Regions from separate parts of the Caenimonas terrae genome, predicted to be linked through region 2. Evidence: predicted binding sites of a transcription regulator. Region 2 holds the regulator's gene; each other region holds the start of a gene.
What was found. The regulator sigma-54, encoded in region 2, starts transcription at its own class of promoters, with help from an activator protein. The targets are predictions, from matches to a motif close to TGGCANGNAANCTGCTTT.
Positions count from the first base shown of each region.

Region 1: ACFPOE_RS05320 (urease subunit gamma) is a predicted target of sigma-54. The motif match lies at 946-963, and genes of this name have one in related genera.
Region 3: ACFPOE_RS04025 (pilin) is a predicted target of sigma-54. The motif match lies at 1,107-1,124, and genes of this name have one in related genera.
Region 4: ACFPOE_RS03090 (TorF family putative porin) is a predicted target of sigma-54. The motif match lies at 882-899, and genes of this name have one in related genera.

Region 1 covers NZ_JBHSMF010000004.1:6,818-9,012, forward strand. The annotation lists gene ureC (urease subunit alpha) at 1-47, opposite strand, end outside; gene ACFPOE_RS05310 (urease subunit beta) at 96-401, opposite strand; gene ACFPOE_RS05315 (hypothetical protein) at 398-595, opposite strand; gene ACFPOE_RS05320 (urease subunit gamma) at 618-920, opposite strand; gene urtA (urea ABC transporter substrate-binding protein) at 1,167-2,195, shown strand, end outside.
Region 2 covers NZ_JBHSMF010000002.1:476,132-478,326, forward strand. The annotation lists gene ACFPOE_RS02330 (THUMP domain-containing class I SAM-dependent RNA methyltransferase) at 1-174, opposite strand, end outside; gene ACFPOE_RS02335 (RNA polymerase factor sigma-54) at 194-1,762, opposite strand; gene lptB (LPS export ABC transporter ATP-binding protein) at 1,878-2,195, opposite strand, start outside.
Region 3 covers NZ_JBHSMF010000002.1:820,577-822,771, reverse strand. The annotation lists gene ACFPOE_RS04030 (glycosyltransferase family 2 protein) at 1-471, opposite strand, end outside; gene ACFPOE_RS04025 (pilin) at 599-1,072, opposite strand; gene ACFPOE_RS04020 (GspE/PulE family protein) at 1,226-2,195, opposite strand, start outside.
Region 4 covers NZ_JBHSMF010000002.1:631,377-633,571, reverse strand. The annotation lists gene ACFPOE_RS03095 (YifB family Mg chelatase-like AAA ATPase) at 1-726, opposite strand, end outside; gene ACFPOE_RS03090 (TorF family putative porin) at 940-1,683, shown strand; gene glnK (P-II family nitrogen regulator) at 1,709-2,047, shown strand; gene ACFPOE_RS03080 (ammonium transporter) at 2,076-2,195, shown strand, end outside.

The DNA of each region.
Region 1 (2,195 bases), on a different contig from region 2:
GTCGGGCCGAACATCTCGGCGTAGGCGCGCCGTCCAATGGTTGCCATTTGATTTGGTTCCTTTGTGGGCTTCGACAGGCTAGCCCGAACGGATAGCTACAGTTTTCCCTGCACCAGGCCGCGGAAGCCGTGGACGATGCGGTCGCCGGCGAAATCGACCAGGTCCACCGTGCGCTGCTGGCCCGGCTCGAAGCGCACCGCGGTGCCCGACGCGATGTTCAGCCGCATGCCGCGCGCCGCCTCGCGGTCGAAGCCCAGGGCCGCATTGGTCTCGGCGAAGTGATAGTGGGAGCCGACCTGGATCGGCCGGTCGCCGGTGTTGCGCACCACCACCGTGATGCTGCGCCGTCCCGGGTTCAACGCGTGGTCGCCCGGCGCTTCCAGCAGTTCGCCGGGGATCATGGCTGCCTGGCCGCGCGCTTGTCCCGGCGCGCGAGCCACACGGCGGCGACGCACAGCGAGCTCACCACGGCGACGCCGAGGACATCGCTGGCGTGCCAGTGGATCGCGGCCCAGCCGCCGGCGTCGTGGGCGAGGGCGCTCGCGCAGGCCGCGAGCAGCGCCGCGCCGGCGGGGATCTTCCTGATCGAATGCATTGGCTTCTCCTTGAGTAGTGCTTCAGGCAATCGGCTGGTGCACGGTGACCAGCTTGGTGCCGTCGGGAAAGGTGGCCTCCACCTGGATGTCCGGAATCATCTCCGCCACGCCCTCCATCACGTCGGCGCGCGTGAGGATGGTGCGGCCTTGGCTCATGAGCTGGGCGACGGTGCGGCCGTCGCGCGCCCCTTCCATCACCGCGGCGGAAATCAGCGCCACCGCCTCCGGGTAATTGAGCTTGAGCCCGCGGGCCTGGCGCCGCTCGGCCAGCAGGGCGGCGGTGAAGATCAGCAGCTTGTCCTTTTCGCGCGGGGTCAGTTCCATCGGGCTCTCTCTGTATGGGATGGCTGTCGCAAGTCACGTGCCATTCGGGTGCGGTCGCTTTCGCAGTCCCGGCACCGGGCGCCAATGCATTTTGGTGCGCCCGACCCATTGTGGACAAGCGACGTGCCCCAAATCGGAACCAACGCTGCTTTTGGTGCGATTGCGCTGCCGCCTGAGCTTGGCATATCCCTTGCGTAACGTGTTGCGACCCAATGTGGGGTCGTCCCTCTCATTTCGGAGAAAGCCATGAATCGTCGAGGAAATCTCAAACTGCTGACCGCATCGATCGCCCTGGGTCTGGGCCTGGCCGGCAGCGCGTTCGCCCAGGCCAAGGACACCATCAAGGTCGGCGTCCTGCACAGCCTGTCGGGAACGATGGCCATTTCCGAGACCGTGCTCAAGGACACCGTCCTGATGGCGATCGACGAGATCAATGCCAAGGGCGGCGTGCTGGGCCGCAAGCTCGAGCCGGTGGTCGTCGACCCGGCCTCCAACTGGCCGCTGTTCGCCGAGAAGACCAAGCAGCTGCTCGGGCAGGACAAGGTCGCCGTGATCTTCGGCTGCTGGACCTCGGTGTCGCGCAAGTCGGTGCTGCCGGTGGTGGAGGAAATGAACGGCCTGCTGTTCTACCCGGTGCAGTACGAAGGCGAGGAGCTGTCCAAGAACGTGTTCTACACGGGCGCGGCGCCCAACCAGCAGGCCATCCCGGCCGTCGACTACCTGATGTCCAAGGAAGGCGGCGGCGCCAAGCGCTGGGTGCTGCTGGGCACGGACTATGTCTATCCCCGCACCACCAACAAGATCCTGCGCGCCTACCTGCACAGCAAGGGCGTGAAGGATACCGACATCGACGAGAAGTACACCCCGTTCGGCCACAGCGACTACCAGACCATCGTCGCCGACATCAAGAAGTTCTCGGCCGGCGGCAAGACGGCGGTGGTCTCCACCATCAACGGCGACTCCAACGTGCCCTTCTACAAGGAACTGGGCAACGCCGGCCTGAAGGCCAAGGACGTGCCGGTGGTCGCCTTCTCGGTGGGCGAAGAGGAACTGCGCGGCGTGGACACCAAGCCGCTGGTGGGCCACCTGGCCGCCTGGAACTACTTCATGTCGATCAAGAACCCGAGCAACGACGAGTTCAAGAAGAAGTGGGCCGCCTACGCCAAGGCCAAGAACCTGCCGGGCGCCGACAAGCCGCTGACCAACGACCCGATGGAAGCCACCTACATCGGCGTCAACATGTGGGCGCAGGCCGTGAAGAAGGCCGGCAGCACC
Region 2 (2,195 bases):
CAGCCGGCTGTGCAGGTTCAGCTGCAGCGCCTCGCGCCAGGAGGCACGCAGCTCGACGCCGCCGCGCCCGACCAGCAGATCGTCGCCCTTGAGGCCGGTGATGCGGTGCACCTCGTCGGCCAGGAAACCCTCGACGCCGGCGGCGCAGGGCAGGAACAGTTGCAGCTGGTTCACGGGAGCTTTCTCGGCATGGCTAGAGCGCCTTGCGCAGGTTCGCGGGGGCGATCCGCAGGGCCTCGCGGTATTTTGCGACCGTGCGGCGGGCGCACTCGATCCCCTGCTCCTTGAGCATGTCGGAGATCTGGCTGTCGGACAGCGGCTTCTTGAGGTTTTCCGAGGCGACGAACTGCCTGATCAGCGCCCGCACCGCGGTGCTCGACGCATTGCCGCCGGTTTCGGTGCCCAGCGCCGAGCCGAAGAAATACTTCAGCTCGAAGGTGCCGTAGGGCGTGGCCATGTACTTGGCGGTGGTGACGCGGCTGATGGTCGATTCGTGCAGCCCGAGTTCGTCGGCGATCTCGCGCAGCACCAGCGGCCGCATCGCCAGCTCGCCGTGCACGAAGAAGCTCTTTTGCCGCTCGACGATCGCATTGGAGACCCGCAGGATGGTGTCGAAGCGCTGCTGGATGTTCTTGATGAACCAGCGCGCCTCCTGCAGCCGCTGCTGCAGCGCCTGGTGGCCCTCGCCCTTGTGCGACTTCAGCGCCCCGGCATAGATGTCGTGCACCCGCAGCCGCGGCATCACCTCGGGGTTGAGCATGACCCGAAACTTGGGCTGGCCGTTGCGGGCGATCCGCGTGACCAGCACGTCGGGCACGACGATGTTGCGCTCGACGTCGACGAACCGGCGGCCGGGCTTGGGCTCCAGGCGCGTGATCAGGCCGATCGCGGCCTTGATCCGCGCCTCGCTCTCGCCGCACAGCTGCGCCAGCCGCTTGACGTCGCGCCGGGCCAGCAGGTCGATCGGCTGCCGGCAGATCGCCAGCGCCGCGTGGCAGGGATCGTCGGGGCCGGCGCCGGCGCCGGCCAGTGCCTTCAATTGCAGCGACAGGCATTCCGACAGGTTGCGCGCACCCACGCCCACCGGCTCCAGATGCTGCAGCAAGTTCATTGCCACGGTGAAGCGATGCACCAGTTCTTCCACCTGCTCGAGGTCGTCGCCGGCCAGGCCGCGGGCCAGCTCCTCGAAGCTGTCCTCCAGGTAGCCGTCGTCGTTGAGCGATTCGATCAGGAAGCGCAGGGCGGCGCTGTCTTCGGGTGACAGCCGCAGCGACAGCGCCTGCCGGTGCAGGTGGCTTTGCAGCGACTCCTGGCCGCGGGCCAGGTCGGTCGCGTCCATCTGGTCGTCGCCGCTGAGGTTGTTGCGGCTGGCCGGCGCCTCGCCGCCCCATTCGCCGTCGTCGGGCACCACCTCGTTGCTGCCGTCGCCATCCCAGTCGGGCGTGTCCGATTCGCTGGTGGCGGCGGGTTCGCTCTCGCTGGTGGCCGACGCGCTGTCCGGCGCCGGGCTGGACGGACTGAACTCGGCCGCGCCCTCGGTGTCGATGTCGTCGTCGCGCGCCGGCGCGTCCGCCTTGTCGAGCCCGAACTCCTCGCGCGGCGCCTCCTCCAGCGTCAATTCGAGGAAGGGGTTGTCGTCCAGCATCTGCTCGACTTCCTGCGACAGTTCGAGGGTCGACAGCTGCAGCAGGCGGATCGATTGCTGCAGCTGCGGCGTGAGCGCCAGGTGCTGTGAAACGCGAAGCGAAAGACCCTGCTTCATGGGGAAACAGCCATTCAGCAAACCTAAGGCGTGGGCGCCGCCGGGCTGCCCCAAGGCGCGAGGGCCCCCCCGGGGGGCAGCGCAGTACGCGAAGTGACAAGCGTGGGGGCCATCACTACATCCGGAAATGTTCGCCGAGGTACACCCGCCGGACATCGGCGTTGTTGACGATCTCCGAGGGCGTGCCCTGCGCCAGCACCGTGCCGTCGCTGATGATGTAGGCGTGGTCGCAGATGCCCAGGGTCTCGCGCACGTTGTGGTCGGTGATCAGCACGCCGATGCCGCGCGACTTGAGGTAGCCGATGATGCGCTGGATCTCGATGACGGCGATCGGGTCGATGCCGGCAAAGGGCTCGTCCAGCAGGATGAAGCGCGGCTGCGTGGCCAGCGCGCGGGCGATCTCGACCCGGCGCCGCTCGCCGCCGGACAGCGC
Region 3 (2,195 bases), 340 kb from region 2:
GCAGTGAAAGTCGCCAATCGACGTGCGGAAGAACAGGCGGCCGATGAAGCTCAGGACCGGATTGCCGAGATAGCGGTGGAGAAAGGGCATGGCGCCGGGCTCGATGCCGCCGCGGAAGCGATTGCCCATGACCAGCTCGGCGCCGGCGCGCAGGCGCTCGACGTACGCCTGGAGCTGCGAAAAATCGTAGCTGCAGTCGGCGTCTCCCATGATGATGAAGCGGCCCTTGGCCTCGTGGATTCCCGCCTGCAGCGCAGCTCCGTAGCCGCGGCGCGGCGCATGGACCACGCGGGCGCCCGCCGCTTGCGCGAGTTCGACCGATCCGTCGGTCGAACCGTTGTCCGACACCAGAACCTCGCCGTCGACCCCGGCGGTCGCGAGGTACTTGAGCGCGTCCGCAATGCAGGCTTGCACCGTCCGTGCCTCGTTGAGGCAGGGCATGAGCACCGTCAACTCGCACGACCGGATCATTGTTGAATGATGCATGACTTCGCAGTCGAGGCTAGCACGATCATGATGGATGTCCGTGTGGCCGACAGGACTTCCCGCGGGACAAAAAAAATGAGCGGCCGAAGCCGCCCATTTGACGTGTCAAGAATTAACCGCGGCAAGAGCCCGGCAGGTACTTGGCCAGGATCGGGCTGGTGGCGCCAGGGCCGCACTTCCAGCCGCCGACAACCGTGCCTTGCGAGTAGGCGGTGATGGCGGTGCCACCGGACGTGGTCGGGACCAGGTCAAGCGTCTTGTCGTCGATGTTGGCATCGCCGAAGCCCGTCGCCATGACGGTGATCTTGCCGGCGGTGTCGGTGTGGATCGACTTCACGTACTTGGAGGACTGGCCGGTCGACTCGCAACCCCAGGCGTCGGCAGCAACCGTCGACAGGGAACCGGTCTGATACACCTCGGAAATCGTCGTACGGCAAGCAGAAGCGGCCAGAACGACCTCAGACAGCTTGGCGCGCTTGGTGTAGTCCTGATAGGCGGGCAGAGCCACCGCAGCAAGAATACCGATGATCGCGACCACGATCATCAATTCGATCAGGGTGAAACCCTGTTGGACGGAACGCTTCATAAATCAACTCCTCAAGTGGTTTGGGTCTTGTTGGTCAGCAGGTTCTGTGCCAACCGGTTTTCGCGCTCTGGGCGGGGGCTGAATGTGAGAAAGTGCGGTTTCGGCGGCCTGGAGGGCCATTTTTGGCATTCGAAGTGACAAAAATGTTTCCCCTTACTTGATGCAGACCGACCTGACCTGCTTCAGGTCAGTCAGTCCCAGCATGATCTTCTCCATGCCGTCCATCTTCAGGGTCCGCATTCCGGTTTCGACCGCGGTGGCGAAGATCTCCGCCACCCGGGCCCGCTCCTGGACCAGGCGCTTGATGCTGTCATCGGCGATCAGGAGCTCGTGCAGGCCGATCCGGCCCTTGTAGCCCGACTTGTTGCACTTTTCGCAGCCCACCGCCCGGTAGAACTTCAAATTGCCGTCCTGGCCGTACAGCTCGACCCAGCTTTCATACAGGAGCTGTGCCTCGCCGCCCGGATCCGCCTTCCACTTCTGCGTGTGTTGCAGCTCCTGGGCGTATTCGGCAATGAAGGTCCGCAGTTCGTCCGAGCTCGGCGTGTACGACTCCTTGCAGTCGCACAGCTTCTTGGCCAGCCGCTGCGCCAGGATGCCGAGCAGCGCGTCGGCGAAGTTGAACGGGTCCATCCCCATGTCCAGCAGGCGCGTGATCGACTCGGGCGCGGAGTTGGTATGGAGCGTGGAGAACACCAGGTGGCCGGTGAGGGACGCCTCGACGCCCATCGCCACCGTTTCCTTGTCGCGCGACTCGCCCACCATGATGATGTCCGGATCGGCCCGCAGGAAAGCGCGCATCACGAGCGCGAAATCGATGCCCGCCTTCCGGTTGACCTGGACCTGCCGCAGGCCCTTCTGCGTGATTTCGACCGGGTCTTCCGCGGTCCAGATCTTGGTGTCGGGCTTGTTGAGGAACTTCAGCACCGAGTGCAGCGTGGTCGTCTTGCCCGACCCTGTGGGGCCGCAGACGTAGAAGAGGCCGTAGGGCTTGCTGACGGTTCTTTCCAGCCGCTCCCGGTTGTGGTCCGTCAATCCCAGCTTCTCCAGCGGGATCGGTTCGCCGGCCGCCAGGATCCGCATCACCACGTCCTCGACGCCGCCGGCCGACGGAATGGTGGCG
Region 4 (2,195 bases), 160 kb from region 2:
CAGTCCGGCGAAGCGGTGCGCCAGCATCGACTTGCCGGCGCCCGGCGGTCCGGACAGCAGCACGCTGTGGCCTCCGGCTGCGGCGATCTCCAGCGCCCGCCTGGCGCCGGCCTGGCCCTTCACATCCGCCAGGTCCAGGTGCTCCGCCAGCGGCGCCACCGCTTCGGGCACCACGCAGCTCCAGCCCGGCGCCGGCTCGGCGCCGCCCGCCGGCAGGAACTGCTGCACCACGTCCAGCAGGTGCGCCGCGCAATGGACGCGCGCGCCCGGCACCAGTGCCGCCTCCTGCGCGCTGCGCGGCGGCAGCACCAGCCGGGTGGAGATGCCGCGCGCCTGCAGCGCCAGGCTGGTGGCGAGCGCGCCGCGCACCGGCCGCAGTTCGCCCGACAGCGAGAGCTCGCCGGCGAATTCATGGCCGGCCAGCCGCGCGCCGTCGACCTGGCCGCTGGCCGCCAGCAGGCCCAGCGCGATCGGCAGGTCGAAGCGGCCCGAATCCTTCGGCAGGTCGGCCGGCGCCAGGTTGACGGTGATGCGCTTGTTGGCCGGGAACTCCAGCCCGCTGTTCTGGATGGCCGAGCGCACCCGTTCCCTTGCTTCCTTCACCTCGACGTCCGCCAAACCGACCAGCGTGAACGACGGCAAGCCATTGGCCAGGTGAACTTCCACCGTCACGGCCGGCGCATCCAGTCCCAGCAGGGCGCGGCTTTGCACCAAAGACAGGCTCACAGGATCCTCCCTCACCAGACAGGTGCATGTTGACCGGCGGCGCATGCGATCACCGACCGCCGGCACCGCGCTGGTGCGCGCTGCCGGCGGCTTGCCGGCCTCTTCAACGCGGCGCCGCTTCGGACCGTGGACGGCCGCGGCGTCCTTGTAACTTTTGGCACGCTCCCTGCTTTAGCTCGGCCAGTCCCCTCATTTCAACCCTCAGGAGAAACCGTGCAAAGCAAGAACACCCAGATCATCGTTTTGGCCATGCTCGCCATGACCGGCGCCGCCGCCTTCGCCCAGCCCAAGGCGCCGGAGCCCGACTACACCTTCTCGTACAACGTCGGCGCCGTCACCGACTACCGCTACCGCGGCATCTCGCAGTCGCGGCTGGATCCGGCCATCCAGGGCGGCATCGACTTTGCCCACAAGAGCGGCTTCTACCTGGGCACCTGGGCCTCCTCCATCCAGTGGATCAAGGATGCGGGCGGCGGCTCCGACGCCGAGGTGGACTTCTACGGCGGCTACAAGACCAGCTACAAGGACATCGGCTACGACTTCGGCGTGCTGCGCTACCAGTATTTCAGCAACCACCTGCCGGTCAGCGCCAACACCACCGAGCTGTACGCCGCCGGCACCTACGGCCCGGCCACGCTGAAGTACTCGCACGCCGTGTCCAACCTGTTCGGCTTCGCCGACAGCAAGAACAGCTATTACCTGGAGCTGAGCGCCAACTTCGACACCGGCTACTGGGGCCTGTCGCTGACGCCGCACATCGGCTACCAGAAGGTCAAGAACAACAGCAATTTCTCGTACACGGATTACTCGCTGACGCTGGGCAAGGACTTCGGCAACGGCGTGTCGGCCAGCCTCGCCCTGGTCGGCACCAACGCGGATTCCGGCCTGTACGTCTCGCCGTCCGGCAAGAACCTGGGCAAGAGCTCCCTGGTCGCCGGCGTGAAGTACAGCTTCTAGTTCCACCGCTCCCAGGAGAAACACGATGAAACTCGTAACGGCCATCATCAAACCGTTCAAGCTGGACGAAGTGCGCGAGGCGCTGTCCGGCATCGGCGTGCAGGGCATCACCGTGACCGAGGTCAAGGGCTTCGGCCGGCAGAAGGGCCACACCGAGCTGTACCGCGGCGCGGAATACGTGGTGGACTTCCTGCCCAAGGTGAAGATCGAGGCGGCGGTGTCCGACGACCTGGTCGAGCGCGTGATCGAGGCGGTCGAGGCGGCCGCGCGCACCGGCAAGATCGGCGACGGCAAGGTCTTCGTCTACGACCTCGAGCAGGTCGTGCGCATCCGCACCGGCGAAACCGGCAAGGAAGCCCTTTAACCAACCCATCGCAGAAAGAAACGAGACCATGAGAAAGCTACTTGCCAGCCTGGGCCTCGGCCTGGGCTTGTTGATCGCCGGCGCGGCGGTGCAGGCGCAGGCGCCTGCCGCGGCTGCCGATGCCTCCGCGCCCGCCGCTGCCGCGACG